One region of the Daquilactobacillus linshuiensis genome, then DNA from elsewhere that is predicted to be linked to it. Evidence: riboswitches for the same ligand, from Rfam matches in the RefSeq annotation. Region 1 holds a riboswitch; each other region holds the start of a gene.

Region 1 (8,153 bases):
GATCATTTAATCGAGGAAATGTTCAAAACAAGATTCAAACTAATGAAAAAAATATGATGGGATATTCTATAACTCGAAATAATAATATTGAATTTGCTATTTCAAAAAATTATGATGCAAAACAAGTCTATGATTCTGATTTTAATTATGAATCAAAGTTTTCAATTAATTTAAATATTAATGGAACGATAGAAGTTGTTGTTCCTCAAACGTTTAATATGGGCACTGAAATTATTGGAAGCAAAAAGAATACTGTAAATAAGATTGGTGTTAATGAGGTTAAAACTCCTTATAAAAAAGTTTCACCTCAGTCAATTAATGATGTTCCGATTATAAATATTTATAATCCAATGAAATTTAACTTTCAATTAAGCTTAAAAAGATTGGAGTTAGCTCAAGGTAATCCCTTCACTGAGTCTGATGGATTTATGTATCAAATAGGAAAAGGTGATCCTAACGATAAAGATTATAAACCGGTTAACGACGGAAGTTCTAACTTAATAGATATTTTGAAAAGAAACGATGGTTCAAGTGGTCCTATTGATCCTGTAGATCCAGTCAAGCCAAGTTCAAAATCTTTGAAAACTATTACTGATTTGTTACAGAGTAAGATAGTCTATTTTATGATTCCTTATAGTACAAACTATAAAGTTCAAAAATATAATGCGGATTTAGTTTGGGATTTAAAATTAAATGATCAATAAAATTTGACGATTTATTTAGTATTAATTATACTCAAGATATAAAATTATATATGAACAGGGGAGCTTGTAGTGGCAGGCTGAGAGGAAGTTATTAACTTCGACCCTTTAACCTGATTTGGGTAATACTAACGTAGGTAAGTCTTAAGATATTGTTTAAAAACAAGTCTATCCAAATATGGGTAGGCTTGTTTTTTGTCTAATTCTGGTTCGTTCATAGGAAAAAGGAGGATTTTTTTTAAAATCGCATCATTTAATTAAAGAAGGGAACAAGAATAATGAAAGAATATCTAGAAAATTTAAGAAAAAACAACCCACTAATTCATAATATTACCAATTATGTGACTGTTAATGACTGTGCAAATATATTGTTAGCAGCAGGAGCTTCTCCTGTAATGGCAGATGATGCAAATGAAGTTGAAGAGATAGTTAAAATTAGTGACGGTTTAAATATTAATATTGGTACTCTTAATAAGAATACAGAAAAAGCCATGCTAAAAGCTGGTAAAGAAGCAAATAGACTCAACAAGCCGGTTGAGTTAGATCCAGTTGGTGTAGGTGCATCAAGTATGCGAAAAGATTTTATAAATAAGCTTTTAAATGAAGTAAAGTTCACCGTAATTAAAGGGAATTTATCTGAAATTAAAGTAATGGCGAAGGGAATAGGAAGTTCTCATGGCGTAGATGCAAGTAAAGAAGATGTGGTTACAAAAGATAATATTGAATCAATTATTGACTATGCTCAAGAATTTAGTAAGAAAACTGGGGCAATTATAGTTATAACAGGTGCTACTGATATAGTTGCTAATAGTGATTATGCAGTTGCTATTAAAAATGGTGTTTCAACAATGGCAAAGATTACAGGTACAGGATGCATGTTAAGTGCTTTAATAACTGGATATATATCAGTTAATCAGGATAATATTTTTGATTCAGTTGTAACAGCTGTCAGTATGATGGGGTTAGCTGGAGAGTTTGCTGAAGAAAAAAGAATTGAAACTAATTCAGGAAATTCAACTTTTAGAAATTACTTAATCGATGCAATAAGTAAGATGGATGAAGAAGACCTGGAAAAAGGTGCAAATTATGAAGTTCACAGCAAATAGTTTAAATTTGTATGCGGTAACAGATAGAACATGGTTGAATGGAAGAACGTTAGGCCAATGTGTTGAACAGGCGATCATTGGAGGAGCAACTATAATTCAATTACGCGAAAAAAAGCTAAAAATTGAGGAATTTGTAAATTTAGCAAAACAAATTAAAGAAATATGTCAAAAATATAACGTTCCATTTTTGATAGATGATAATTTAGACGTAGCTAAATTGGTTGATGCTGATGGAATACATATTGGACAAAATGATATAAGCTTGTTAGATGCAAAAAAAGGTTGGGGAAATAACGATAAAATTTTTGGTGTATCTGTTCAAACAGCTGAACAGGCTAAAAAAGCGCAAATACAAGGAGCAGATTATCTAGGAGTGGGTGCAATTTTTCCAACTGATACTAAAAATGATGCCAGTGAAGTTTCTATTGAAGAGTTAAAAGAAATAGTTCAGACTGTTAATATTCCTGTATGTGCAATTGGGGGTATCCATAAAAATAATATTAGTCGGTTATACTCTACTGGAATTGATGGAATTGCTCTTGTTTCAGAAATTTTTAATAGTGAGAATATAATTGAAAATACTAAAAGTATTGCTGAACTTGTTAAACCGTTTGGAAGTGAGGATAGGTAAAATAATGGAGAAAATTTTGACAATAGCTGGTTCAGATTCTTCTGGCGGTGCTGGTATTCAAGCAGATTTAAAAACTATGGCAGCACATAAAAAATATGGGATGAGTGTAATAACAGCTATTACTGCGCAAAACACACAACAAGTCTTTTCTGTTATGGAAGTTACAGCTGGCATTGTTGGACAACAGTTGGATGCAGTTTTCACAGATATTAGACCTGATGCAGTAAAAATTGGAATGGTTTCAAACGGGGAGATAGTAAATATAATTGCTGAAAAACTAAGACAATATAAAGTGAAAAATATTGTTGTAGATCCTGTCATGGTTGCTACTAGTGGCAGTGAATTAATAAATAGATCAGCTATTGAAACGTTGAAAACGAAATTATTTCCACTTGCAACAGTAATAACTCCTAATATTTTTGAAGCAGAAGTTTTAGGTAAAAGTAAGATTAAATCTGATAATGATATGGAAAAAATTGCAAAAAAAATTGGAGATATGTACCAATGTTCTGTATTAATAAAAGGTGGACATTTTGGTGATGATGCAAATGATTACTTGTATAGTAGAAATAATCAAAGCGGATGGATTAATGGTAAGAGGATAGATAATCCGAATACACATGGTACAGGATGTACATTATCATCTGCCATAGCTTGCAGATTATCTGAAGATTACTCGTTATATAGATCAGTAGAACTAGCTAAAAATTATCTTTCTGGGGCATTGGAAGCAAATCTGAATCTAGGAAAAGGTTCAGGTCCAATAAATCATTTATATAATATTTAATAATAAAAAGATCATGCATATTATTATGTATGATTTTTTTAATGACCGCTCGTTGCTTTAATACCTATTATTCCAATTAATAAAAAGACAATAAATATCCATGTTAAAAAAGAGATGTTCTCTTTGAATAAAATCATTCCAGCAAGAATAGATCCAAAAGCTCCAACTCCCGTCCATATTGGGTAAGCTAAACTTAGCGGAAGAGTTTTAGATGCTTTAATAAGAAAATAAAAACTTACTATCATTCCTATTACTGTAAAAATAGAAAAGTTTAATTTAGTAAATCCTTCGCTAAGTTTCATGCATGTAGCCCAACAAACCTCACAAATTCCGGCTATTAATAGATAAATCCATTCCATATTTTTCCTCCTAAATATTAAAAAAACACTTATAACTTCTACTATGACCTACAGAAGTTATAAGTGCCCGGTGGCAAAACTATTATTAATATTAGTATAGCAAATATTTAACTATTTTCTAGATTTAAAAGTTCTTTTTTAAATTCTATACCGGCTCTAAAGCCACCTAAAGAGCCATCTTTTCTTAGGACTCTATGACAAGGAATTACAAAAAGAATAGGATTTTTGGCAACAGCTGAAGCAACCGCTCTTATACTTGTTGGTTTTTTTAAATTTATCGCCAATTGAGAGTAGGTAGTTGTTTGACCATAACCAATTTTTTTCAGTTCTTTATAAACTGACTTTTGAAATTTAGTTGCCCAAGTTAAGTCTATATTTAGATTTAAATCATGCAATTTTCCTTGTAGATACTTAAGTAATGATTTTTCGTAAAATGAATTTTCCTTTTTTAGTAATTGATCGACTTTAATAAAGTTATTTATCTCATTAATATCTTTATTTGGACTTCCAATAAAACAAATACCTTCGTCAGTATAGGCATAAAAAATATTTTTGTTATTAATTGATATAAAATCATAGAAAATAGTTTTCATATATTTCTCCTACTCATAATATTAATTTTTTTTAAAATCTAGCTTTTTCACTTAATTTAAATAGAATTTATATATATTATATCTCATGAGGTATGCATATGACACAATATAGATTAACAGATAAAAGATGGAAAGCAATTTTAAGTAAAGATAAAAACTTTGACACACAGTTTTTATTTGGTAGAAAGGAATCAAAAATTTTTTGTGTTCCATCTTGTAAATATAATATAAAAGAAAAAAAAGAGATAGAATTATTTTCAAATGTCGATGAAGCACGAAGCAAAGGGTATTTACCTTGTAAAAAGTGCAATCCTATGGGCGAAAAAACTACAAATGAAGAATGGATTACTGAAATAAAAAATATTATTAAATTAAATTATAAAAAAGAATTAAATCTCGAATTAATTGCACAGTTGGCTCATGGAGCTCCTTATTATTTACACCATCAATTTAAAAAAATAACTGGAATTACACCTTTAGAAGAATTGACCAAAATTAGAATTAGTAAAAGCAAAAATTTATTAAAAACATCTGCATTAAGTATACCTGAAGTCGCAATCGAAGTTGGAATCAATAATCCAGCATATTTTAGTACTTTATTTAAGAAGCAAGTAGGTCAAACTCCATTAAAATTTAGAAAAGAGCATCCTAACAATCAATTGAGTGAGTTGCTTAAAAACATATCAATTAACTTAAAAAATACATAATTTTTTGTTGATGGTGTATACCAATTATGTTTCATAACTAACATTAGCAAGTGAAATATTGATTCTTAGGCAATATTTCACTCAATGAATAAAAGACCACTTTTACATGCAAAAAGTGGTTTTTTTAAATTCATTGTTCTATAATTGATAACGTTCACAAATGTTAATTTGCGGGCTAAGATATCGGTTTCATTTTAATGCAATTTTTCATATTTTTTTATTTTGAAGCCAAATAATATAAGGGAGGTTTTGTAATGGTTGGAATTATAATTGCAAGTCATGGTCAATTTGCTGAAGGAATAAAACAATCTGGATCGATGATTTTTGGCGAGCAAGAAGATGTACAAACTGTTACATTCATGCCAAATGAAGGTCCTGATGACTTAAAGGCACATTTGGAAGAAGCGGTTAAGAATCTTAGTTCCGATGATCAGGTTCTTTTCTTGGTTGATTTATGGGGTGGTTCACCATTTAACCAATCAAATGGATTGTTTGAAGAACATAAAGATAATTGGGCTATCGTTACAGGTCTTAACTTACCAATGCTTATCGAAGCATACTCTGCAAGAATGTCAATGAATACTGCACACGAAATTGCTAGTGCAATAATTGATTCTGCAAAAGATGGTGTAAAGGTAAAACCTGAATCACTATATAAAGCACCGGCTACAACTCAAGCAGAGGTAAAAACAGCTCCTGCTGGTGGAAAGCCTGGTAAGTTGACATATCCACTTGCACGAATTGATACTCGTTTGCTTCACGGACAAGTTGCAACAACTTGGACAAAGACATCTGGAGCAACAAGGATCATTGTTGTATCTGATAACGTAGCTAAAGATGAGCTACGTAAGAACTTGATAAAACAAGCAGCTCCCGTAGGTGTTAAAGCTCACGTTGTTCCAATAGATAAAATGATTGAATTAGCAAAAGATGACAAACATTTTGGTGGAGAAAAAGCTTTACTATTATTTGAAACACCACAAGATGTTTTAAGAGCCGTTGAGGGTGGCGTACCATTGAAAGAAATTAACGTTGGTTCAATGGCACATTCAACTGGTAAAGTTCAACCAAATAAGGTATTAGCTTTTGATCAAGACGATATTGATACTTTTGCAAAACTTAAAGAACTTGGTTTGAAATTTGATGTACGTAAAGTCCCTAGTGATTCTGGAGACAATATGGATTCAATTTTAAGAAAAGCTCAATCTGAATTAGATAAATTAAAATAAACCGGAGGAAATAAATTATGCAATTGAACGTTATTCAAGTTATTTTAGTTCTTATTGTTGCATTTTTAGCTGGTATGGAAGGTATTTTGGATCAATTCCATTTCCATCAACCAGTTATTGCATGTACATTGATCGGATTAGTTACTGGTCAATTAATACCATGTGTTATTTTGGGTGGTACTTTACAAATGATTGCCCTAGGATGGGCTAATATCGGAGCAGCTGTTGCTCCTGATGCTGCTTTAGCATCTGTTGCTTCTGCAATTATTCTAGTTTTAGGTGGACAAGGTGAAAAAGGTGTAAAAACTGCTATTGCTATTGCTGTTCCCCTAGCTGTTGCTGGATTACTATTGACAATTCTTGTACGTACATTGGCAACTGGTGTTGTTCATATTATGGATAAGGCTGCTGAAGAAGGTAATTTTGCAAAAATTGATTTATGGCAATATATCGCTATTATTATGCAAGGTTTACGTATTGCAATTCCTGCTGGATTAATTCTAGCTGTAGGTACAAAGACCGTTAGTGCTTGGTTAAACCTACTTCCACAACAACTAACTGATGGTTTAGCTATTGGTGGTGGAATGGTTGTTGCTGTTGGTTATGCTATGGTTATTAATATGATGGCTTCAAGAGAAGTATGGCCATTCTTTGCTATTGGTTTTGTACTTGCAACAGTTAAGGAATTAACTCTTATTGGTCTTGGTGCAATTGGATTGTCAATGGCTCTAATTTACCTAGCATTGTCACAACAAGGTGGTTCATCAAATAATAGTAGTAATAACGGAACTGGTGATCCAGTTGGCGATATTATAGATAATTATTAAGAAGGAGAGTAAAAATGGCAGAACAAGTAAAATTAACAAAAAGAGATAGAGTTTCTGTTTGGCTACGTTCAACTTTCCTTCAAGGATCATGGAATTATGAACGTATGCAAAATGGTGGTTGGGCATTTACATTAATCCCAGCTCTTAAAAAATTATATAAAACAAAAGACGATCGTGCTGCAGCATTGAAACGTCACTTAGAGTTTTTTAATACTCATCCATACTTAGCATCTCCTGTTTTGGGTGTTACTATGGCGCTCGAAGAAGAACGTGCTAATGGTGCACCAGTTGATGATGTTACTATTCAAGGTGTAAAAGTTGGTATGATGGGACCTTTAGCCGGTGTTGGTGATCCGGTATTCTGGTTTACAGTTAAACCAATTATTGGTGCCTTAGCAGCATCTTTAGCTATGAGTGGAAATATTATTGGACCTATTCTTTACTTTGTATTATGGAATGCTATTCGTATGGGATTCACATGGTATACACAAGAATTTGGTTATAAAGCAGGTTCAAAAATTTCAGAAGATTTATCTGGTAACTTATTACAAAATATAACTAAGGGTGCTTCAATTCTTGGTATGTTCATTTTAGGTTCATTAGTTAATCGTTGGGTTGCTGTTAAGTTCACCCCAGTTGTATCATCTGTTAAATTACAAAAAGGTGCATACATTGACTGGAACGGTATACCAAAGGGAGCTGCTGGAATAAAATCAGCCTTAGAACAACAAGCAGCTGGTCAAGCACTATCATCTACAAAAGTGACAACACTTCAAGATAACTTGGATCAATTAATTCCAGGTCTTGCAGGGCTATTGTTGACATTCTTCTGTATGTGGTTACTTAAGAAAAAAGTTTCTCCAATTATTGTTATTTTTGGATTATTCGCAGTTGGAATTTTATTCCATTACATGAACATAATGTAATATTAAAAAGCCCTGTTAATCTACAGGGCTTTTTTTATACAACGGCTTAATGAAACGTTGAGGAAAATTATGATAGGATCAATGAACACAAAAAAAGATTTAGAAATGAAGGCAACTTCATTTTTAGGATTTACTAGTTATGGCAAAATTATAGTTGGTGATAAAGGATTTGAATATTTTAGTGAGCGAACATCAAAAGATTATATTCAAATTCCTTGGAATGAGGTAGACAAGGTTATTGCCTCGGTTTACTTTAATAAGTGGATTCCTCGCTTTGGTATAAAAAC
Region 2 (8,153 bases), 650 kb from region 1:
TAGATAATGTATTTAAAGGGACACTGAATTCAACTACAGTTCATCCAAGAGATATATTTAGAAGATGTTTGCAACTATCAGCTTCAAAATTTATTATTGCACATAATCATCCTAGCGGTGTCTTGTCAGTATCTAAAGAAGATATTGAATTCACAAATAGGTTATTAAAATGTAGTGAATTGATTGGCTGCGAGTTACTTGATCATTTAATAATTGGTAAAGATTCCTATCTCAGCTTGAAAGAAGAGGCACTAATGTAGGAAAATAGCCGAGAAGGACAAATATTTGATAAATTTTTAACAGTTTTATGATATAATCTTTCTAACTTATTATGTTACTCAAGGAGCGATTATTTTGTTTGGAATAGGTACTAGAAACGTAGGGATAGATTTAGGAACTGCAAATACATTAGTTTATATAGACGGCAAAGGAATTGTATTGAATGAACCATCAGTTGTAGCAAAAAACACTGTTACTGGAGAAACTGTTGCTGTTGGTTCTGAAGCCCGTGAAATGATCGGTAGAACACCGGGGAACATCGTTGCTATTCGCCCAATGAAAGATGGAGTTATTGCTGATTACGATACAACTGCAGCAATGATGAAATATTTTCTTGAGAAAACTATTGGATCAAGCAAACCACTAGTTATGGTTTGTGTACCAAGTGGTGTGACAGAAGTTGAAAAACGTGCTGTTGTTGAAGCAACTCAACAGGCAGGTGCAAAAGAAGCTTACGTTATTGAAGAACCATTTGCTGCAGCTATTGGTGCCGGTCTACCTGTTATGGATCCAACTGGTAGTATGGTTGTTGATATTGGTGGTGGAACAACTGATGTTGCTACAATTGCTCTTGGTGGTATTGTTTCATCACGTTCAATTAGAGTAGCCGGAGATAAATTTGATGATTCTATTACTGCATATGTAAGACAACAATTTAGTTTACTAATTGGTGAAAGAACTGCAGAACAAATCAAAATGGAAATTGGATCAGCATCTGTTGAAAGAGCTGATCAAGCACAGTCTATTTCAATCAGAGGTCGTGATTTAATGACTGGATTACCAAAAACAATTGAATTAACATCGGTAGATGCGGCTCGTGCTATTCACGAAGATGTTGCTGAAATTATTAATGCCGTTAAGGAAACACTAGAAGAAACTTCTCCAGAAATTGCTGCTGATATTATTGATCATGGTATTGTTTTAACAGGTGGTGGAGCTTTACTAGGCAACTTAGCGGAAGTGATTTCTGATGAGACGAGTGTTCCTGTATTTATTGCACAAGATCCTCTTGAATGTGTTGCTATTGGAACTGGTGAATCATTAAAGAATATCGATGTAATAAGACGCCACTAAAAAAGCAGCGGGTTATAATAGAACCTGCTTTTTTATTTCAATTATTAGGAGTATAGAATGAATAAGTTTTTCTCAAATAAAAAATTGATTATATTGATGATATCTGTTATTTTGACTTTTGGATTAATTGCAGTATCACTTAATATCCGTGATGGTAAAAATGATTCTCCATTTTTCCAACAAGCTGGTAATGATACTATTGGCTTATTGAGTAGAACAGTTTCAGCTCCGTTTAATGCAATTAGAAATTTTGGATCAAATGCCTCTGATTTGTTAAATACTTATTCTGAAAATAAAAAATTAAAAGCTAAGTTGCAGGAATATAAACAAACTCAAGTTAGTTTAGACACTGTTAAAAACGAAAATAAGGATTTGAAAAAGCAATTAAAGCTTTATAATACGTTAACAGACTATTCAAAAATTAATGCTTCTGTTATTAGTAGATCTCCTAGTGATTGGCAAGAGTATTTAGTAATTAATCGAGGATCAAATCAGGGCATTAAAAAGAACATGCCGGTTATGTCTGGTTCAGGATTGATTGGTAGAATTGCGGATGTAAATAAAACTAATTCTAAAGTTGAACTTATTTCTTCAGAAAACTCTTCAAGTAATAAATTTGCTGCTGAAGTTTTATCAGATACGCTTAATATTAACGGAATTATTACCAAATATGATTCCAATTCTAACTTGTTAGAATTAGGACAAGTTAACTCTATAAAAGATGTAAAGCCAGGACAAAAAATTGTTACTTCAGGACTAGGAGGTATAACTCCTAAGGGTCTATTTATTGGAACAGTTGCTAATGTTAAAAAGGATGATTATGGGTTATCTAATGTAATTTATGTAAAGCCTGCAACGGATTTAACTAAATTTACTGTTGTCACTGTTATTAATAGAAGTGTAGGTGATAATTAATGAAAAGATTTAGTGAAATTCTTAAATTAATTGCTCCTTTTTTACTTTTATTACTTGGCTTTTGTTTAGATGGTGTAGTCAAATATAATCTTGATTTTTTAAATGACAAAAGTAATAATGGGTTACCTCAGTTTATGTTAATGATGCTTATAATATTCGCATTTAAATTTACTATGTCTAAAGAAATAGTTATTTATGCGGCTATTTTTGGATTGTTTTATGACATATTTTATATGAATATTTTTGGCATTTATGTTGTTTTACTACCATTATTTGTTGCTCTTATTTATATATTGAAAGATATATTAGCAGATAATTTTATAATTGAGGTGTCTTTGTACTTATTGTCTTTAATCGGTATTCATGTAATTGTTTATTTACTAGGATTAATATTTAAAACTGTAAGCTTAAGCTTTGCAGATTTTATTACCTATACAATTGCTCCAACAGTAATATTTAATTTGGTTACTTTCATCATTTTATTACTACCAATTTCTTGGGTAACGGACAAGATAATAGAATTTCGAAGAGGATATTGAGTAAGTATAATGACTTGCTTTTTTTTTCTTATTATCTTATATTTTTATGTAATAAATCAATAGTCTCACAAAGGGGAGCCATTTGGCTGAGAGTGATGTAGTGTCAGACCCTTAGAACCTGTTTGTTAGTACAAGCGTAGGGATTTGTGTGGAGGAAACTCCTTTTGTGATGACTAATCATGAAAGGGGTTTTTTTATGGAAAAAACTAAGGACAAAAATGCTTTACAAGTAACAGTAGAAGGTGCAATTATAACTGCATTTGCTATGGCTTTAAACTATTTACCACATACTACAGGAATTTCCGCAGTGGAATTTTCGTATGGATTAGTACCTTTGATAATTTTTGCTTTTAGAAGAGGAATTGTTCCAGCAACTTTATCAGGACTAACTTGGGGAATTTTAGATCTTATCTTAAGAGGAATTGGAGATGGAAGTGTTCTTAATCCATTGCAAGGATTCTTAGAATATTTCATTGCATTTGCTTTAGTAGGACTTGCGGGAACTGGGTATACAAAAATACAAAGTGATTTGAGAAGTAACAAAAGTATTATGTTATCAGCTATTCTTTTTGGATCATTAGGAATTGTTAGTAAATATTTTATTCATTTTATTGCGGGTGGATATTATTGGGGTTCATATGCTCCAAAAGGAATGAATCCATGGGTATACTCCCTAGTAGTTAATGGGGGAAGTGCGATTGCCAATATAATATTAGTAATAGTTGTACTTTTATTATTATCAAGGTCTATGAAAACATTGATAATTCCAAAAAATTAAAAAAAAAGAAGATGTGAATTTGAACTGAACCCCCGATATTGGGCCAAATCCAATATCGGGGGTTTTTGTATGGTTAAATATTCTAAAGAATTAAAATTAAAGATTGTTACTGAATATCTCAATACTTCAATAGGAGTTTCAAATCTAATCAAGAAATATCATATAACAAATGATTCTATAGTATATACCTGGATTGACCGTTATAAAAAGTTTGGTTTAGATGGGTTGAATATATTATCACCAATTTCAACTTATGATGGCTCATTTAAAGTGAATGTTTTAAAATGGATGAAACAAAACAATGCTTCTTATCCACAAACAGCCCTTCACTTTAATATATCCAATACCGGAACTATTTGGCAGTGGCAACATAAGTTAGATTGTGAAGGAATAGAAGTATTGTACCGTAATAAAGGGCGGACAAAGATAATGAATTCTAAAAAACAATCTAAACAAGGTAAAGAAAAAACAGAATTAGAAAAACTAAGAGAAAAAAACGAGCTTTTGGAAATAGAAAATAAATATCTAAAAAAACTAAAGGCCTTAGTTCAGGAACAAGATGGCAAAAAGCACAAATAGTAAATGAACTAAGGCAAGAGAAATATTCTTTGAAGAACATCCTTAAAGTAATAGACATGCCTAAAAGTACTTATGAATATAACTCTAAAAGACTGCTTGATAACAATAATAGTGATCAAGAATTAAAAGAAGCTATCAAAGATATTAAAACAAGTGATGATACTTATGGATATCGTCCAGTAACAGGTGAGCTTCATAATCGAGGATTTAAAGTTAATCACAAAAAAGTCTATAGATTAATGATTGAAATGAATTTACTATCTACAGCTTATAACAAGAAAACACGGAAATATAATTCTTACAAGGGTACAGTGGGTAAAATAGCTAAGAATAGAATTAATCGTCGTTTTAATACTGATAGACCTTATCAAAAATTAACTACAGATATCACTGAAATACGATGGGGAAAAGAAAGTATCAAACAAAGAGCTTATTTTACTTGTATTTATGATTTGTTTTCAGACGAAATATTGAGCTGGGATATAAGTAAGCATCCGACAGTAGAATTTACAGTAAACACCTTAAAAGATGGTATTAATAAAATACCAGCAGGATTAGATTACAGAACTACAGTACATTCAGATCAAGGGGTTCAATATCAACATAAAAGTTGGGTTAAAGTACTTAAAGAGAATAAAATATTTCAAAGTATGTCAAGAAAAGCAACGTGTTTAGATAATGCAGCTATGGAGAGTTTTTTTCATATTTTGAAAGTTAATATATATCATCAAAAAGAGATTGATACCTATGAAGAATTAGTTTCAGAAGTAGCAGCATGGATGGAGAAATATAATAAAGTGAGAATAAAACAAAAACTGGGATACAAAAGTCCGGTAGAGTACCGAAAGTTTGTATCCCAGAAAGTAGCTTAAAACTTCGTCCAATATTTGGGGTTCAGTTCAATTTTAAATTCACGTCTTCTTTTTTTTAATTTCTTATACTAATGCTGCGACTGCACCAAAAACAACTCCTACAATTGTTAAAAGTAACATTAACCAGATGAAAACTCTGGTTATTTTTGTTAGTGTACTAGGTTTTTTATCCATTTTTTTCTTCCTATATATTAATTTTAGTGAAATTTTACTGCATTTTAATATAAAACTCAAATGTATATTTATAATCTACCACACAAAACCACCTATATAAACATTGATAAATCAATGATTGTATAGATATTCTTGTTTAAAAATACTTTTTTTGGTAATTATGTGGTGTGAAGTGGTGGGTTGTGGTAATATTATATTTATTAGGGGAGTAAGGAGGTGATTTGGATGTTCATGGGAGAATACAACCATACTTTGGATGCTAAAGGAAGAGTTATAGTTCCAGCAAAATTTAGACAAAGTCTAGGAGATGATTTTGTTTTAACAAAGGGTATGGATGGATGCTTGTTTGGATATCCAAATGACCAATGGAAAAAGTTGGAAGAACAACTTGATCAATTACCTCTAACAAAAAAAGATGCTCGTGCGTTTGTTAGATTTTTCTATTCTTCGGCAACTGAAACAGAAATTGATAAACAAGGACGTATTAATATTTCTTCCTCATTGATGGATTATGCTGACCTTGATAAAAATTGTGTGATTGTTGGTGTTTCAAATAGAATTGAAATTTGGGACAAGGAAAGATGGAATGAATTTAGCGACAATGCGGCTGAAAACTTTGATGATATTTCAGAAAAAATGATGGATTTTGATTTGTAGGAGTAAAAATGTTTGAGCATAAAACGGTTTTATTAGAAGAAACAGTCGAATATTTAAATACTTCTCCTACAGGCACTTATGTTGATGCAACATTTGGCAGAGGCGGGCATACTAAAAAAATTCTTAGTCAGCTTAATGGTGGTAAGGTTATTGCATTTGATCGTGATGATACAGCTATTTTAGAAGGTAATAAGCTTTCTGAAGATGTTGCAAAAAATTCTAATAATGAATTGATAATGATTAAAAGTAATTTTGAAAGTATCTCTGAAAAATTAAACGAAATTAGTATCGATAAGGTTGATGGAATTATTTACGACTTAGGTGTATCTTCACCCCAGTTTGATGATCCAACAAGAGGATTCAGCTACAAAAATGAAGCTAGGCTCGATATGCGAATGGATCAAAGTCAAGAATTAGATGCTTTTAAAATTGTTAATGAGTGGCCATATGAAGAGTTAGTTAGAATTTTATTTAGATATGGTGATGAAAAATTTGCAAAAAAAATTGCCCGCAATATAGAAAAAAGACGAGCAATAAATAGTATTGAAACAACTACCGAATTAGCAGATATTATTAAAAATTCAATACCGGCAGCTAAAAGAAGAACAGGTGGACATCCAGCAAAGAAATCTTTTCAAGCAATTAGGATCGCAGTTAATGATGAACTTAGTTCTTTAGAAAAATCATTAAGTAGTTCAATTGATTTAATAAACGTTGGGGGAAGAATTTGTGTAATTACATTCCAATCTCTTGAAGATAGGATAGTTAAGCAAATGTTTAAAGAATTCTCTGAAATTGATATTCCAAGAGGACTTCCTGTAATTCCAGAAGAGCTAAAACCAAAATTAAAATTAATAAATAAAAAGCCAATCTTACCAACTGGGATTGAGCAAGATGAAAATCATCGTGCACATAGCGCAAAATTACGAGTAGTAGAAAAAGTAAACGAGAATTAATGTAGTGGGGAATTAGTATGAATAATAATACAGCGAGAAATTTAGAAACTTATGTACAACCAGAAATTGAGCAACAACCAAAGCAAAGAACAACAAGAAGAACACGCACTAAAAGTGTTCCAATTTCAAAAACTGAAGGTTTCTTGTTAGCTGGACTTGGTATTGTTACAATGGTTCTTATGATAGCCTTGGTTTCTGTAAAAGTATCTGCAACTGTATCTCAACAACAGCTTCAAAAAATAAACTCCGCTGTTGACTCAACTACAAGTAAAAATGTCGACTTAAGACAAGAGGTTGGCGAATTGTCCAGTTCTCAAAGGCTAACTGAATACGCTCAATCACATAATATGAATTTGAGTAATGATAATGTTAGGAATGTTTCAAAATGAGTAGTAAAAATAATAAAAATAATTTAAGAGCAAAATCAAATAGAACACTTTTTGCAAGAGTGTTGATGTTTATATTTGCTCTTATTTTTATTGTCTTTATATTGGATTTTGCAAAAATTGCGATGACAGGTGAGGCAAAAGGACAAAACCTAAGTTACAGAACTAAATTTAAATATATGAAAAAAAATCCTTTAATAGCACAAAGGGGAAATATTTATGACAAGAATGGTGATGTAATAGCTTCTGATGCAGGAGAATTTTCTATTTATGCCATACTTGATAAACAAAATAAAACAAAAAATGGAAAAGATGACTACGTTAAAGATAAAGAAAAAACTGCTGAAATTTTAAGTAAATATCTTTCATTAGATAAAAATAGGATATTTAATTATCTAAATCCCAAAAATAAAAAAACTTTTCAAGTTGAATTTGGTTCGGCAGGTAAAAAGCTTTCTTTACATATAAAAGACCAAGTTGAAGTAGAAAAATTGCCAGGAATTAAGTTTATAAAAACTCCTTCCAGATCATATCCTAATGGAATTTTTGCATCTAATTTAATTGGAATTACAAAAGTGAAAAATCAAAGCGATGTATCTGACGTTCAAAAAGTTACTGGAATAATGGGAATAGAAAAAGAGTTAGATACAGAATTGTCAGGTAAAGATGGAGAAAAAATTTCAAAAGTAGACAGTAATGGTAATGAATTGCCTGAAACAAAAGTGATAAAAAAACAATCTGAAAATGGTAAAGATGTTTATTTAACGCTAGATTCTAAAATTCAAGACTATCTAGAAATATTAATGTCTAATGTTCAAGAAAAATATTCTCCTAATCAACTTCAAGCAGTTGTGATGGATTCAAAAACAGGAGCTATTAGGGCGATGTCTCAACGTCCAACATTTAACCCGACAAATTTAGATGGACTGTCTGATAGTTGGAAG
Region 3 (8,153 bases), 550 kb from region 1:
AGCCTTTATGATTCCATATACGACCGTCTAACTCTGCTTGTTTTTGTTCTATTCTAGTTATTAATTCATCTGTCAAACTTTCTAAATTTTTATAAAAAGCTCTGTCTTCATATTTTTGTGATTTCAAACTTAATTCTTGGGCCTGTTGTTTAATCCAATTAATCTCATCCATTACCCTTCTCCATCATCTTCACGCATTGATTTAACTTGCCAAGTCAAATCATTTAATTCCTCTTGTTTTGCTTTCAAAGTTTCTGCCAACAAGTCTTGCTTTTTATTTGTTAATTCATCAATAAACCATTTTATTTCTGAGTCAAAGTCAAACTTTTCTTGCATTAAATATCGTTGATAATCAGTAACTAGTGCTTGTTTTTGTCTATCCGTAAGATACTCAAATTGATAAATTATAAAAGGTGCAAGATACTTCATATCTAATTTATTGGCCATCATTTCAAATGGTTTTAACATTTCAGATATTGAATACTTCTCTTTACTCCCAGCAGAAAAATCCTTTTTAGCAATTCCAGTTGAAATCACTAGCGCAAATTCTTTGTCTTGAAGTGGTTTGTTACCAGAAAAAGCAAAATCACCATCTAGCACTTCATCAATCCATCTTTTCAAATTTGCTGGAGCTGAATACCAATATAATGGAAACTGAAAAACTATTCTATCATTTTCCAATAATAATTGTCGATCTTGTTCTTTATCAAAGATTTCGTCAATAAAGTGATAAGTAACATTATGATTGTTTGGAAAGCTAGCCTTTAAAAAACTCTGTGTTGATGATTCTTTTATTTCTGGATGGCTTACAATAACTAAAGTTTTCATTTTATTTCCTTTTCTTTGGCGTTATCGAAAGTGATAGTTTAATTGTTTGTGCTACAGATTTTGATATTCCTAAATCCATTAGATCATTAAGCGGAGTTTCTTTTATTTTTTTAACCGAACCAAATTTTTTCAGTAATTTTGTTCTAGTTTTTGGTCCTACACCCTTAATACTTTCAAGTTGTGATGAAAGTGCGTTTTTACTCCTTGTTTGTCGATGAAACGTTATCGCAAACCTATGCACTTCATCTTGAATTCTTTGAAGTAGATAAAAACCTTGGCTTTTTACATCGAGATCCACTTCTATACCGTCTTCTCCAGTTATTAAATGAGAGGTATTATGTTTATTATTTTTTACCATGCCTGCTACAGGAATTTTTATTCCTAATTCATTTTCTAAAACGTCCATTGCCGCACGTAATTCAATAATTCCACCATCCATAAGTATTAAATCAGGCAGTGGTTTTTCTTCTTTTATCAGTCTTGAATATCTTCTATATATAACTTCACGAGTATTTGCAGCTTCGTCAGATCCTTTTTGATGTTCTACTTCGCCTTTTATTTTATATTTACGATACTCGGTTTTGTAGGGATGTCCATCCTTGAATACGACCATTGCTGAAACGGGACTAGTTCCTTGAATATGGGAATGGTCAAAAGCCTCAATAATATGTCCATATGGAAGGTTCAATGATTTAAATATTTCTTCTTGTGCTCCAAATGTCTTACGATTATCAAGTTCCATTAGTCGAAACTTTTCTTCTAATACTAGTTTAGAATTTTCATAAGCCATGTTTAACAAATCTCTTTTTTGCCCTCTTTGTGGTGTTCTAAAAGGTACCTGTAAAATATCTTCCATTACCGAAGAATCAATATCTTTGGGTATTAGGATTTCTTTAGGCAAAATATTATTTTTTCTATTATAAAACTGAAGTATAAAAGTCTGTAATTCTTCTTCCGGAGTATTAATACATGGAAATACTCTTTTTTCACGCTTCATTAATTTAGCTTGTCTAATAAAGAATACTTGAATTGAAATCCAGCCTTTATCTACATAAAAATTAAAAATATCTCTTGGTGTATTATCATTTGAAATGATCTTTTGTTTTTCAACTGTAGCTTCAATATAGTGAATTTGATCCCTTATTTCAGCAGCTCTTTCGAATTGCAAATTATCTGAAGCTTCTTGCATTTGTTGATTTAATTCTTTTTTTACTGATGAAACATTTCCATTTAAAAAGCTTACAATTTTTTCAATTTGTTTATCATATACCTCAACAGGAACTTCTTTAAAACATGCACCTAGACATTGTCCTAAATGATAATAAAGACATGGCCTATTCATAAATCCCTGACATCTTCTTAATGGATATACTTTTTGAAGAAAATGCAACGTTTCTTCAGCTGCATATACATTAGGATAAGGTCCAAAATAATAAGCACCATCTTTTTTTACTTGACCAGTTATCATCATTGTTGGATTACGTTCTTTTGTAATTTTTATATAAGGATAACCTGTTCCTTTTTTTAGTTTAATATTGAAGTATGGTTGATGTTTTTGAATTAGCGTAATTTCTAATAAGAATGCTTCTTTATCTGTTGATGTTATGATAGTTTCAAAATCAACTATTTCAGATACCAAACGTGCTGTTTTACCTTCATGAGCACTTTTAAAGTATGAACGAACTCTGTTTTTTAAATTTTTAGCTTTTCCAACATATATTATTTTTGAATTAATATCCTTCATTAAGTAGCATCCAGGTCTATCTGGTAATAATGCTAACTTACGTTCTAAATGTTCACTTGCCAAATTATTTCTCCTAAATGTAATATCTCTTTTTATAAATGAGATTCATTTATTTGCTTTAACCATTCTAGACTATTTTACAATAGTTTCAAGAATTGCGATTTAAAAAATAATTTAGTATTATTATGAAGAAAAGAGAGGATGATAATATGGGACTAACAGTTAAACAAGAAAATAACTTTGGGGAAATGTTTGATAAGTTTGCTTCATTACCAGATGATGTTAAAAAAAACATGGACAAAGTAAAAGAAACTGAAAAGAAAGTTAAAGATAACAAAAAAGAAGAAAAATAATTAAATTCATCGCATTTGGGGTGCTTAGGCTGAGATTATACCCATCGAACCTGATTCCAGTTAGAACTGGCGAAGGAAAATGTTTATTGACTATTGCTACCCTTTTGCGATTTTTTAGACAAAGGGGTATTTTTATGACTAAAAATTTTACCGAAATTGCTTATAACAAGTCTTTTGAGCCATGGCATAATAGTTTTACGCATCCATTTATCACTGAATTACAAAGTGGACGTTTGAATATGGATATATTTAAATACTACTTATTACAAGATCGTTATTATTTAGAACATTTTAATAAGCTTTATGAACTAATAGCTCAATCAACTGATAATAAAGAATTAAAGGACTCCTTAATTGCGAATTCTTTAGACCTTGGTGCAGGTGAACTAGCAATAAGAAATACTTTTTTCAAAGAGCTAAACATTACTTCTGAAGAAATAAAAAATACACCTATTACTCCTACTGCCTATAATTATGTATCTCACATGTATAGACAGCTTTACACAGGTAATGCAATCATTGCATCAGCAAGTATGCTACCTTGTGAATGGTTATATCAAGAAATAGGTGAATACTTGTCTGACAAGATGTCACCAGTTCCAATATATCAAAGCTGGATTGACAGCTATTCAACAAAAGAGGTAAAGGAAAATATAATTAAACAACGCAACTTATTAGATAGATTATATGAATCTGTTTCCGTTAAAGATCAAGAAAAAATGATTAATGCTTTTGTTATTAGTTCTCAAATGGAATATAGGTTTTGGGAAATGTCATACACAAAAGAAAAATGGTAAAAAAGAAATGTGAAATAAATATTAAATACTACAATTAGTAAGGATGTTTCAATTCAACACGTTCCATAAACCAGAAAATTTTGCTAAAAAAATAGCCTGTAATCATATATTCGTGATTACAGGCTATTCTTCCTTAATGCTTAATTGCTAAACGATTTCTGCCACAGTTCGTTTATTAAAATTTAAAGTTTAACTTGTTAATATTTCTAATATATACCATATACTCAACCAAAACTAACAAGCTAGCGCCTAAAAGTAACATCATAATGTCACCCTCCTGTTTGTATTAGATTGGATACTATTTCTCTTTCCATGGTTAATTTAACACCTTTTTTACACATTAGCAAATTAACTTTACTCTAATTTTAAACGCTGATTTACGGGGATTTATAATGACATTTTCTTTAAATATTAAAGTATACTTTTTATCTAATTACCATCACTGATATTGGTGAATATTTTGCCATATATGCTGCTTGACTACCAAAATATTTATTTATACCTTTTTTAGCTAAAGAACCGACTATTAAAACGTCAGGTTGTACCTTAGGTATTATTTCTTTAACAATTACTTCTCCAGCTTGGCCTTCTCCTATGACTGTTCTTACGTCTTTTACGCCAGCATTTTTAGCTTTTTTGACATATTCTTCCATATGTTTTTCTAATTCTTTTCTTTCACCATGGATGTAATCAACATCCATAACTTGATAAATATTCATTTCTCCATTTTCTAACACTGATGCGATTATTAATTCTGCATTATGTTCTTTAGCTTCTTTTATAGCGTGGTCAAAGGCTAATAGCGCATCTGAGGAATCATCAACACCAACTAATATTTTTTTAATCTCCATAACCATACCTCCACTATTTTATATTCATTTTCTCTTGATATCGTTTATTTCCTTTGTACAATTCAATAATTGTCCAAATCAATAATGCCAACACTGCAACAATCAAGGTATACGCAATTACATCTGCAGTCATTATTTGAGATTGTGTTGCATTATCACCATAAAATCCTTCAATTTGACCTGGTAAACCAATCATATTCAAATATGTTAATCCAATAACCGATATCCAGCCCAGTATTTTAATCCAAGTAGAATTCTTGAAACGCTCTCCCATCTCGACCTTACTATCTGTCATCATTAACAATGGCAGCATAGAAAAAGGTAATGCAAAAGCTAAGAAAACTTGAGAATTATTCATTAAATCATTCAATGCGCTATGTTCTTCTATTGCACTTTTTCCACTGGTCATCATTACACAAATAACGACAGGAATAACGGATATCAATCTTGTAATCAATCGACGAGCCCACAATGGCATTTTCATATGAACAAAACCTTCCATAATAACTTGACCAGTCAATGTACCAGTAATGGTTGAATTTTGTCCTGAAGCCAAAAGTGCTACTGCAAACAATGCAGATAAAACTCCTGACCTAGCAACACTAGCTAATACTTCATTACTCAATGTAGATGTATCAGATAATGCATGATACAAGCCAAAGAATGATGGATCTTTTACTGCTCCATTTTTAAACACTGCAACTCCCATAATCAGTAACAAAGCATTTACAAAAAATGCAGCTGTTAGTTGAATATTTGAATCCCAAGCAGAGAATCTAACAGTTTGTGCAACTGATTCTTCATCTTCGTGATCTATTTCTCTTGTTTGAGAAATTGCTGAATGTAAATAAAGATTATGTGGCATAACTGTTGCACCGATAATTCCTAATGCACCAGTAAGTGGTGTCTGCCCTCCGATGTGTGGAGTAGCTGCAAATGTTTGAGCATTTGGTACTAATCCCTTTATTACTCCTGACCAATCAGGATTAGATAATGCAACTTGATACACAAACACTAATAAAATTACAATAATTAAAGCAACAACAATTGCTTCAATTTTTCTAAATCCTACTTTAGTTAATAATAGCAATAATAATACATCTAATACAGTTATCAGCACTGCAATAAGAAGTGGAATATTAAATAATAAGTATAATGCAATAGCCGCACCTATTACCTCAGCTATATCAGTAGCCATAATTGCTAACTCAGTTAAAATCCATAAAACAATTCCTAAAGACTTACTTGTTCTAGCCCTAATTGCTTGTGCTAAATCCATTTGACTCACAATGCCAAGCTTAGCCGCCATGTATTGTAAAAGCATCGCAATTAAGCTTGACATAAGAATTACAGACATTAATAGGTACTGAAAATTTTGTCCTCCAGTAATTGAAGTCGACCAATTACCGGGATCCATATATCCAACTGCAACTAAGGCACCAGGTCCTGAATAAGCAAATAAAGTTTTCCAGAATCCTTTTCCCTTTGGAACCTTCACAGTTCCATTAATCTCTTCAAGTGATGGTCCATTAGCATATTCAATTAATTTATGCTTATGAACTACTTCTTTTGTTTCACTCATATAACTCTCCTTTCATATATCCATTAGATATTGTAAAAGGACAAAAAGAGTTTTGACAACTTTTTTTTAAGTAAGCCTAACTTATAAAATCAAGAAAAAGGTCCCTAAAAACGGTTATCGCGAGGATTTTTAGGCTACCCTAATTTTTTTAAATTACGTTAGTTTGCAAACAAAAAATCTGATGATTATTCATCAGATTTTATTTTTTCTATCCATAACGGAAGAACTTCACTTAATTGTCGATAAGTTCTCTCGAAATTTTCATCATACCAAGGATCTTGAATTTCATATGGATTCTCTAGAACTGATGTTGCCATATAAATTTTATTCTGTGCTTCTTTATTTGGTGACATACTCTTTAAATTGTTAACATTAGAATTATCCATACCAACAATGTAATCAAATTTTATAAAATCACTGTCAGTTATTTGTTTAGCCTTGTGATTTATTAGTGGAATGCTTTTTTCTTTTAATTTAGCTATTGCACCTTTGTGAGGATTATTGCCTATTTCATATGTCGATGTTGCTCTTGATTCAACATTTACATTTAAATTATTTTTTTTTACAAGATCACTCATTATCATTTCTGCCATAGGTGAGCGGCATATATTACCTAGACAAACGAAGAGTATTGACTTCATATAAATTCTCCTTAATTTCTATAATATCTTCAGCGTGTAGCAATTTTTCAAAGTTAAAAGCAGCGGATACTGCCTTATATCCAATGTAATATAGATAATTCATTAATTCATCTTTAGTAAATGAGCTACCCTTAAATTTATCATTAATAGCTACTAATATTAAATAAAGGGGACTAACATTTTCCTGTCTACTTTTTATTAGAATCAAATTATTTCCTGTATAACTACTATTTTTTTGAATATAGTTACTTAACAAAATTTTATTTTTAATATGATATTTTTTTACTTCATCAGCGACAATAATAATATCAGAATTCTTTTTTACAATTTCTTTGCATGTATTAGTAACTTTAAGTGTATCCTTTTTTGTAATTGCTTTAATAACTGAATCCGATATATACATCTCGTAACTATTTGCAGCTGCTTGACGTATAGTATATTCATCCCAACCCAATTTTTCTTGAGTATCGGTCATTGTTAGCTGTCCATTATTATCATTCAAAACATCTAGTAATACTTGTTCAGTGCTTTTCTTCTGACTATTTTTTTTTCTTATAGACATTGTATTATATCTACCAAAATCAAATATTTCACTGAACTTATTTTTTAAAGCATAGTATATTTCAAATTCAGTTATACTTTGTTCTTTAAGTTCTTTTGAATATTTTTGAGAAATTACTTTATATGACACTTCAGGGACTACGTTTAATCTTTCAATAAGAAATAGTTTTACATCATTTAAAAAATCATCTGAATAATTTTCTTCATTATAAATTTTATATTTTCTACGACCAATTCTAATTAAAATTTTATCATCAGTTATTCTAAGTAATGTAGACTCCAAAGCACGATAATTATCTTCAGAAACTTCATAGATATCACTTGCATATAATTGTTGTGTTATTTTATTTAATTGATCTAAATTTTTAAGACTTAGCTCAAAGTAGTCGTTATTTTGTAAGTATTTTTCTAAAGCAACTAATACCAATTGTTTTTTGGTTAACTTACTGTAGATATTATCATTATTTATAATTATCTTGTTTGTTATTTTTACTATCTTATTAAACACTTCGACTAGATCCTCATTTGATAGATTAATATCCATCTCTTCAAAAAATGAATTCATTTTTATTAATACTTCACTTAATTTGTTCCCAAAATTTTGATCAATATATTGAAGTAATTTATCAATAAGCCTATCCAAATCAAAGTTTTTTAAGTTTCCATACAATCCTATCTGAGAATTATATCGATTATTATCTTGTGTATAATCAAGAATTTTTTGTGTAGACTCACTTAAATGACTAACCAAAATTGTATTTATCTTTATATCAAAATATGTTAAATCTATTGCTTC
Region 4 (8,153 bases), 520 kb from region 1:
AATTACTGATAAGGGTCTTGGTAATGGTGTTTCAATGATAATCTTTGCAGGTATCATTGCAAGAATGCCAAATGGCCTTTATAAGTTATTTAATGATCAGATTGCTAGTTCAAATAAAAGTGATTTAGCTAAAAATATTGGATTTTTAGTTGGAGTTATTTTAGTAATTCTTATAGTCACCGTTTTTGTTACTTTTGTACAGCAAGCGGTTAGAAAAATACCTATCCAATATACAAGACGTGCTACTAGTGGTGGAAGCGAAAGTTTTCTTCCGCTAAAAGTTAACGTTGCTGGTGTTATTCCTGTTATTTTTGCTAGTTCATTTATTGTTACTCCCCAGACTATTATGATGGCTTTTCAAGCAAGTCATGGTGATGAAAATTGGTTCAAAGTATTAAGTAACATTTTTAACATGCAAACTACAACGGGGGCACTTCTTTACACCTTATTGATTATTTTATTTACTTTCTTTTATGCATTTGTTCAAGTCAATCCTGAAAAACTTGCTGAAAATTTACAAAAACAAGGTGCCTATATTCCAGGTGTATGGCCTGGAAATGGAACAATTAAGTTTGTTTCTGGTGTTTTGATGAGACTTTCAACAGTTGGATCATTATTCTTGGGACTAATTGCATTGCTTCCCTTATTAGCATCAAATATATTTGGATTACCTCAATCTATTGGATTAGGTGGGACAAGTTTACTTATTGTTATAGGGGTTGCTTTAGAAAGTGATCGTCAACTTAAGGGATTATTAATGAAACGTAAATATGTAGGTTTTATTAGATAATAAAAATTTAAGTTGGGAGAAAAAAATGAATCTATTACTTATGGGCTTACCGGGTGCTGGTAAAGGTACTCAAGCTGAAAGAATTGTTAATGATTTTAAAGTTGTACATATTTCCACTGGAGATATGTTCAGAGAAGCAATGGCCGAAAAAACTGAGATTGGAATGAAAGCTAAATCATTTATGGATAATGGTGAATTAGTTCCGGATGAAGTTACTTCTGCTATTGTTAAAGAAAGATTAGCAAAAGAAGATGTCAAAAAATCGGGTTACATGCTTGATGGTTTTCCAAGAACTATTGCTCAAGCTGAATCTTTAGATGAAATTTCAAGTGATCTTAATCAGCCGATTGATGGTGTTATCTATATAGATGTTCCTTCAGAAAAGTTAGTTGAACGTCTATCTGGAAGATTTATTTGTAAAAATTGTGGAGCCACATATCATAAGATATTTAATCAACCTAAAGTTGAGGGTACTTGTGACATTTGTGGTGGACATGAATTTTATCAAAGAGATGATGATAAACCTGAGACTGTAAAAAATAGATTAGATGTAAATATTAAAATGAATACTCCATTAATTGATTTTTATGAAAAGAAGAATCTTTTGCATAAAATTAATGGAGACAAAGATATTGAAGAAGTTTATGAAGATGTGAAAAAAGTTATAAAAGGACTTTAGTTACCATTTATTTACTTTTTAGTAGCTTCGTGATATTATTTTTCGATATATGTAGTAGTATTAAACCTTACAAATTCGAGGAGGGTCCAAGTTTGGCCAAAGACGATGTTATTGAAATCGAAGGTACTGTTGTAGAGAACTTACCTAGAGCAATGTTTAAAGTAAAACTAGAAAACGATGCCACAGTATTGGCTCATGTTTCTGGTAAAATTAGAATGCACTATATTAAGATATTGCCTGGTGATAAAGTTACTGTAGAACTTTCACCGTACGATTTAAGTAAGGGACGTATCACATATAGATATAGATAAATATTTTCTGTTTTTTAATATGATGGGAGGTTCACAGAATATGAAAGTAAGACCATCTGTAAAACCAATGTGTGAACACTGTAAAGTTATCAAACGCAAAGGTCGCGTTATGGTAATTTGTTCAGCAGATCCAAAACACAAACAAAGACAAGGTTAATATTATAGAAGGAGGATACTTCAATGGCTCGTATAGCAGGTGTTGATTTGCCACGTGATAAAAGAATTGTCGTGGCACTTACATACATTTTTGGTGTTGGTAACTCAACAGCAGTCAAAGTCTTAAAAGATGCCGGGGTTTCTGAAGATATCAGAACTCGTGATTTGACTCCAGATCAAGAGGATAAAATCAGAACTGAACTTGATAAATTTCCTGTTGAAGGTGATTTACGTCGTTCAGTAAGTATGGACATCAAGAGATTACAAGAAATTGGTTCATATCGTGGAATTCGCCATCGTCGTGGATTACCCGTTCGTGGACAAAATACAAAAAACAATGCACGTACTCGCAAAGGTAAAAAAGTTACTATTGCAGGTAAGAAGAAAGACTAATAAGGAGGTAGGTTCATGGCAGTCAATAAAGGTCGTAAACGTCGTGTAAAGAAACATATTGAATCTGGCGTTGCTCATATTCATTCAACATTTAACAATACACTAGTAATGATTACTGACGTTAATGGTAACGCCGTTGCTTGGTCATCAGCTGGTGCCTTAGGTTTTAAGGGAAGTCGTAAGTCTACTCCTTTTGCCGCACAAATGGCTGGTGAAGCAGCAGCAAAAGAAGCAATGGAACATGGTATGAAAACCGTAGAAGTTGCAGTTAAAGGTCCAGGTTCTGGACGTGAGGCAGCAATTCGTTCTTTACAAGCTACAGGTCTTGACGTTACAGCAATTCGTGATGTTACACCAGTTCCTCATAATGGTTCTCGTCCACCAAAACGTCGTCGTGTATAGTAAGTTCTTTGAAACTAGCGCAATAGATGAAAGGGGCAGAACTGAATGATTGAATTCGAAAAACCAAGTATCATAAAAGTTGAAGAAAAAAATGATTACGGTAAGTATGTAATTGAACCTCTTGAAAGAGGTTATGGTACTACTTTAGGTAACTCACTAAGACGTGTATTACTTGCTTCTTTACCTGGTACAGCAGTTTCTGATGTACAAATTGATGGAGTTCTTCATGAATTTTCAACAATTGATGGTGTTATTGAAGACGTAACTCAAATTATCTTGAATATTAAGAAACTTTCTTTAAAACTTCACGGAGATGAAAAGAAAGTTGAAATTAATGTTAAGGGACCTGCTCAAGTAACAGCTGCTGATATAGTTGCAGATGACGATTTAGAAATTCTAGATCCTACTCAATATATCTGTACTGTTGCTGAAGGTGGCGAACTTAATATGCAAATGACAGTTAAAACTGGTCGCGGATATACACCAGCTGACCAAAACAAAACAGATGCAACACCAATTGGTGTTTTGCCCGTTGATTCGATTTTTACACCTGTTTCAAAAGTTAATTACCAGGTCGAGAGTGCTCGTGTTGGTAAAAGAAGTGATTTTGATAAATTAACTTTAGACGTTTGGACAAATGGATCAATTAACCCCAAAGAAGCAATTAGCTTGGCAGCTAAAGTTCTTACAGAACATTTGAATAGTTTTGTAAACTTAACTGAAGAAGCTATGAACGCTGAAATGATGGTTGAAAAAGAGGAAACTCAAAAAGAAAAGAAACTTGAAATGACTATTGAAGAACTTGATTTATCAGTTCGTTCATACAACTGTTTGAAACGTGCAGGTATTAATACTGTTCAAGAACTTACAGATAAGAGTGAACCTGATATGATGAAAGTTCGTAATCTAGGACGTAAGTCATTAGAAGAAGTCAAAGTTAAGTTAAACAATCTAGGTTTATCACTTAGACAAGACGATTAATAGACAAGGAGGGCACTAAAATGGGCTACCGTAAACTAGGACGTTCAACAGATCAAAGATTAGCTATGCTTCGTGATTTAACTACTGATTTGATTATTAATGAACGTATCGTTACTACTGAAACTCGTGCTAAAGAAGTTCGTCGTACAGCTGAGAAAATGATTACACTTGGTAAAAAGGGTGATTTACAAGCTCGTCGTCAAGCTGCAAAGTTTATTAGAGATGAAGTTGCTAACATTAGTGAACAAGATGATGCAGTTGTTGTTCAGTCTGCTCTTCAAAAACTATTCAGTGATGTTGCACCTCGTTACAAAGATAGACAAGGTGGATACACAAGAATAATGAAGACAGCACCACGTCGTGGAGATGCTGCACCTATGGCAATAATTGAACTAGTTTAATTATTACATCAATCTATTTAAAAACAGTCATTCGTGATTTTAGTGAGCGTTATGATGTTGGGTATATTCCAAGTCTAGCTCTAAGATTTCCCTAATCGGGAGACACTAATTTTATCGAATGATTTTTTTATATACTTATAAATTATTGTGTTATTATATTGTTAATTAAATAAATCTGGGGTGCAATTTGCTGAGATTATACCCATTGAACCTGATACAGTTAATGCTGAAACGGGGAGATAGTAGTTGTAAGTATTAGTGGACCTCTTTGTTTAATATTACAAAGGGGCCTTTATTTTTAAATAAGGTATGTAAATATGACAAATCCAATTATTGAAATTAGTAAATTAAATTACAAATATGATGAATCCACTGAAAATGTATTGTCAGACATTAATCTAAGAATTAAAGAAAAGTCATGGACTGCTATTGTTGGACAAAATGGTAGTGGTAAAAGTACGTTGACTAAGTTATTAAATGGTATTTTACAAACCGATTCTGGAACTATAAAAATTGATAATATCAAATTAACTAATGAAACTATTTGGGACATACGTTCTAAAATGGGAATTGTTTTTCAAAATCCTGATAATCAGTTTGTTGGTGCAACGGTAGAAGATGATGTTGCCTTTGGTTTAGAGAATCAAAGTGTTCCTCAATCAGAGATGAAAAGTAAAGTGATGGATGCTTTAGACAAAGTTCAAATGACTGATTTTGCAAATAGAGATCCACAAAGTCTTTCAGGTGGACAAAAGCAGCGTGTTGCTATTGCTGGAATTATTGCACTAGAACCAAAGATAATTATTTTGGATGAAGCTACTAGTATGCTTGACCCAAGTGGACGATACGAGATAATTGATATCATAAAAAAATTAAAAGATGAGCTTGATTTAACTGTATTGTCAATAACACATGATGTTGAAGAAGTAACTGTTGCCGATGATGTTCTTGTTTTAAGTAAAGGAAAAATTTTAAAGCAGGATAAACCAGAAAATATTTTTACTGATGAAAAATTATTAAAGCAAGCAGGACTAGAGTTACCATTTGTTCAAAAAGTACAGCAGCGTCTTATATCAAGAGGTATTAATATTTCAAACGACTGGATGAACGAAGAAAGATTGGTGAATGAAATTTGGAAATATCATTTGAACAAGTAGAATATATATATCAGCCAGATACTCCTATGGAAAATTTAGGGTTAGAAGATATTAATGCAACAATTAAAAATAATAGTTTTACTGCATTGGTCGGTCATACAGGAAGCGGAAAATCTACTTTTGTACAGCATATAAATGCTCTATTAAAACCAACTAAGGGAAAAATTGTTGTTGGAAATAAAGTAATAACGCCAGATACAAATAATAAAGATTTAAAGTCATTGAGAAAAGAAGTAGGTATGGTTTTTCAATTTCCCGAGAGTCAATTGTTTGAAGAAACCGTTGAAAAGGATATCATGTTTGGTCCGATGAATTTTGGTATAGAAGAAAAAGATGCTAAGATTCTTGCAAAAGAATCACTATTAAAAGTTGGATTAAGTGAAGAATATCTTCAAAAATCTCCTTTCGATTTATCAGGGGGTCAGATGAGAAGGGTTGCAATTGCAGGAGTATTAGCAAGTAACCCTGATACGTTAATTCTTGATGAACCTACAGCCGGTTTAGACCCAGAAGGACGTTTAGAAATGATGACTTTATTTTATAATTTACATAAAGAAGGTAAGACTATTATATTAGTCACTCATCAAATGGAAGATGTCGTTAATTATTCAGATGATGTAATTGTGTTTAATCATGGAAAAATCGTTAAACATGATACTCCAGATAAAATTTTTGAAAACGAAATTTGGGTAAAAAATAACAATCTTGAACTCCCAAGAAGTGTTGAATTTATGAATCGTTTAAAGAGTAAAGGGATGAATAGTACTGATAATCCGTTAGTGATTTCAGATTTAATTGATGTAATTAGTAATGATATTTAAGGGGAATTAATTTTGAATAAATTAATTGTAGGTCGTTATATACCTGGTGATTCGATAATTCATAATTTGGATCCACGAGCAAAGTTTATTGGAACTTTTTATTTTATTGGAATTATATTTTTAGCGAATAGCTGGTACACATATTTGCCATTATTTTTGTTTGTTTTTTTTGCTTTAAAATTGTCAGAAATAAAATTGTCTTTCTTTTTCAAAGGATTAAGACCACTAATGTGGCTAATTTTATTTACTGTGCTTTTGCAAGTATTTTTTACTCCGGGTGAAAAGCAATTATGGCAATGGTGGATTTTTTCATTATCTTGGCAATCTATATTAAATGGTACATATATATTTATGAGATTTTTACTGATAGTTTTCTTTTCAACACTTTTAACGTTAACAACTACTCCAGTTGAATTATCGGATGCAATCGAAGCGGTAATGAAGCCACTGAAGTATATTAAATTTCCAGTTACTCAAGTTGCTTTAATGTTATCTATTGCGTTAAGATTTGTGCCTCAACTAATGGATCAAACTACTAAAATTATGAATGCACAAAGAGCGCGTGGCGTAGATTTTGGTACAGGATCAATAATGCAAAGAATTAAAAGCTTTATTCCATTACTAATCCCACTTTTTGTAAGTAGTTTTTCAATTGCTTATGATTTAGCAATAGCTATGGAATCCAGAGGATATCAGGGTGGTGAGAATAGAACAAGATACAGAGAACTTATTTGGGAAAAAAATGACACAAAAATGATTGTAGCGTTTATCGCTATAACGCTATTACTTTTATATTTAAGGTTTGGTTTGTAGTGAATGAGTAATTATAAGTTAACGTTGAGCTATGATGGTACTAATTATCATGGATTTCAACGCCAAAATGAATTAAGAACAGTACAAGGTATTATTGAAAAAGCATTAAAAAAAATGACAAAAGGAAAAAGTATAGATGTAATTGGCTCTGGAAGAACTGATGCAGGAGTACATGCATTAGGGCAAGTTATTAATTTTAATTACCCAGGAAATATTCCAGCATTAAATATGCAAAAAGCATTAAATAGTTTAATGCCATTGGATATATTATTTACTGATTGCGAGATCATAGATGATAATTTTCATGCAAGATTTTCTACCAAGGGTAAGCGATATATGTATCGGGTTGACTTAGGACACTATACTAATCCTTTTAAAAGAAACTATACTGGTCATTATCCATACAAAATAGATATTGAAAAAATTAGAATCGCATTAGATGATGTAATTGGAACTCATGATTTTACTAGTTTTGCAGCTAGTGGAGGAGTGATTAAAGATAAAGTTAGAACTATATATGATGCGACTGTTGAATTTGATAAAAAAAATAATGAATTAATTTTTGAGTTCTATGGCAATGGTTTTTTATATAATATGGTTAGAATTTTAGTTGCTACATTGCTTGAAATTGGAAATGGTAGAAGAGATATTCATGATTTTTTACGTTTATATGAATTAAAGGATAGGCAAGAAGCTCGAGCAACCGCTCCTGCAAGTGGATTATATCTAAAGGAAGTTTATTACTAATTTAGCCAGAAAAATTGCGATTCATATTGACTTTATAGATAATTTTAAGTATTATGAACTTTGGTATTGTTTGCCCCACGATAAGCCCCGGAAACTTATTGAGTGTCAAACATGTAGAATGATATGGAGGAATTTATTGTGCGTACAACACCTTTTGCTAAATCAGGCGAAGTTGAACGTAAATGGTATGTTGTTGATGCAACAGATGTTGCTTTAGGACGTCTATCAACTGTAGTGGCTTCAATCCTACGCGGAAAGAACAAACCACAATTTACACCAAACGTAGATACAGGTGACAATGTAATTGTTATTAACGCCGAAAAGATTAAATTAACAGGTAAAAAAGATACAGATAAAATTTATTATCGTCACAGTGACTATCCAGGTGGTCTTAAAGCTGTGTCAGCTGGAGAATTAAGAGATACAAAACCTACAAGATTGATTGAAAATTCAATTAAGGGTATGTTACCTAAGAATTCTCTAGGTCATCAACAATACATGA

The links. A riboswitch is a leader RNA that binds a small molecule or an ion and turns the genes downstream of it on or off. The one in region 1 is predicted to bind thiamine pyrophosphate.
Region 2: it holds a riboswitch for thiamine pyrophosphate, as region 1 does, so the genes downstream of both, thiT (energy-coupled thiamine transporter ThiT) here and thiM (hydroxyethylthiazole kinase) in region 1, are expected to answer to the same signal.
Region 3: it holds a riboswitch for thiamine pyrophosphate, as region 1 does, so the genes downstream of both, tenA (thiaminase II) here and thiM (hydroxyethylthiazole kinase) in region 1, are expected to answer to the same signal.
Region 4: it holds a riboswitch for thiamine pyrophosphate, as region 1 does, so the genes downstream of both, ACUV9F_RS05925 (energy-coupling factor ABC transporter ATP-binding protein) here and thiM (hydroxyethylthiazole kinase) in region 1, are expected to answer to the same signal.

Annotation. Positions count from the first base shown of each region.
Region 1 covers NZ_CM128255.1:209,772-217,924, forward strand. Annotated here, with positions in the region: gene ACUV9F_RS01105 (hypothetical protein) at 1-704, shown strand, start outside; TPP riboswitch at 751-858, shown strand; gene thiM (hydroxyethylthiazole kinase) at 980-1,807, shown strand; gene thiE (thiamine phosphate synthase) at 1,788-2,438, shown strand; gene thiD (bifunctional hydroxymethylpyrimidine kinase/phosphomethylpyrimidine kinase) at 2,455-3,225, shown strand; gene ACUV9F_RS01125 (DMT family transporter) at 3,264-3,584, opposite strand; gene ACUV9F_RS01130 (methylated-DNA--[protein]-cysteine S-methyltransferase) at 3,692-4,177, opposite strand; gene ACUV9F_RS01135 (Ada metal-binding domain-containing protein) at 4,276-4,884, shown strand; gene ACUV9F_RS01140 (mannose/fructose/sorbose PTS transporter subunit IIA) at 5,139-6,113, shown strand; gene ACUV9F_RS01145 (PTS mannose/fructose/sorbose transporter subunit IIC) at 6,131-6,940, shown strand; gene ACUV9F_RS01150 (PTS system mannose/fructose/sorbose family transporter subunit IID) at 6,955-7,866, shown strand; gene ACUV9F_RS01155 (DUF956 family protein) at 7,936-8,153, shown strand, end outside.
Region 2 covers NZ_CM128255.1:858,958-867,110, reverse strand. Annotated here, with positions in the region: gene radC (RadC family protein) at 1-260, shown strand, start outside; gene ACUV9F_RS04505 (rod shape-determining protein) at 355-1,353, shown strand; gene mreC (rod shape-determining protein MreC) at 1,411-2,268, shown strand; gene mreD (rod shape-determining protein MreD) at 2,268-2,807, shown strand; TPP riboswitch at 2,869-2,968, shown strand; gene thiT (energy-coupled thiamine transporter ThiT) at 3,004-3,585, shown strand; one part of gene ACUV9F_RS04485 (IS3 family transposase) at 3,655-4,126, shown strand; one part of gene ACUV9F_RS04485 (IS3 family transposase) at 4,126-5,036, shown strand; gene ACUV9F_RS04480 (DUF4044 domain-containing protein) at 5,100-5,210, opposite strand; gene mraZ (division/cell wall cluster transcriptional repressor MraZ) at 5,436-5,867, shown strand; gene rsmH (16S rRNA (cytosine(1402)-N(4))-methyltransferase RsmH) at 5,876-6,823, shown strand; gene ftsL (cell division protein FtsL) at 6,841-7,212, shown strand; gene ACUV9F_RS04460 (penicillin-binding transpeptidase domain-containing protein) at 7,209-8,153, shown strand, end outside.
Region 3 covers NZ_CM128255.1:757,905-766,057, forward strand. Annotated here, with positions in the region: gene ACUV9F_RS03980 (hypothetical protein) at 1-172, opposite strand, end outside; gene ACUV9F_RS03985 (NAD(P)H-dependent oxidoreductase) at 172-828, opposite strand; gene uvrC (excinuclease ABC subunit UvrC) at 830-2,635, opposite strand; gene ACUV9F_RS03995 (SPJ_0845 family protein) at 2,758-2,925, shown strand; TPP riboswitch at 2,932-3,020, shown strand; gene tenA (thiaminase II) at 3,060-3,722, shown strand; gene ACUV9F_RS04005 (universal stress protein) at 4,148-4,579, opposite strand; gene ACUV9F_RS04010 (Nramp family divalent metal transporter) at 4,587-6,155, opposite strand; gene ACUV9F_RS04015 (arsenate reductase/protein-tyrosine-phosphatase family protein) at 6,341-6,733, opposite strand; gene ACUV9F_RS04020 (sigma factor-like helix-turn-helix DNA-binding protein) at 6,765-8,153, opposite strand, start outside.
Region 4 covers NZ_CM128255.1:1,082,594-1,090,746, reverse strand. Annotated here, with positions in the region: gene secY (preprotein translocase subunit SecY) at 1-790, shown strand, start outside; gene ACUV9F_RS05960 (adenylate kinase) at 816-1,469, shown strand; gene infA (translation initiation factor IF-1) at 1,562-1,780, shown strand; gene rpmJ (50S ribosomal protein L36) at 1,821-1,937, shown strand; gene rpsM (30S ribosomal protein S13) at 1,961-2,329, shown strand; gene rpsK (30S ribosomal protein S11) at 2,345-2,731, shown strand; gene ACUV9F_RS05935 (DNA-directed RNA polymerase subunit alpha) at 2,777-3,712, shown strand; gene rplQ (50S ribosomal protein L17) at 3,733-4,113, shown strand; TPP riboswitch at 4,280-4,368, shown strand; gene ACUV9F_RS05925 (energy-coupling factor ABC transporter ATP-binding protein) at 4,431-5,270, shown strand; gene ACUV9F_RS05920 (energy-coupling factor ABC transporter ATP-binding protein) at 5,246-6,091, shown strand; gene ACUV9F_RS05915 (energy-coupling factor transporter transmembrane component T family protein) at 6,101-6,904, shown strand; gene truA (tRNA pseudouridine(38-40) synthase TruA) at 6,908-7,651, shown strand; gene rplM (50S ribosomal protein L13) at 7,790-8,153, shown strand, end outside.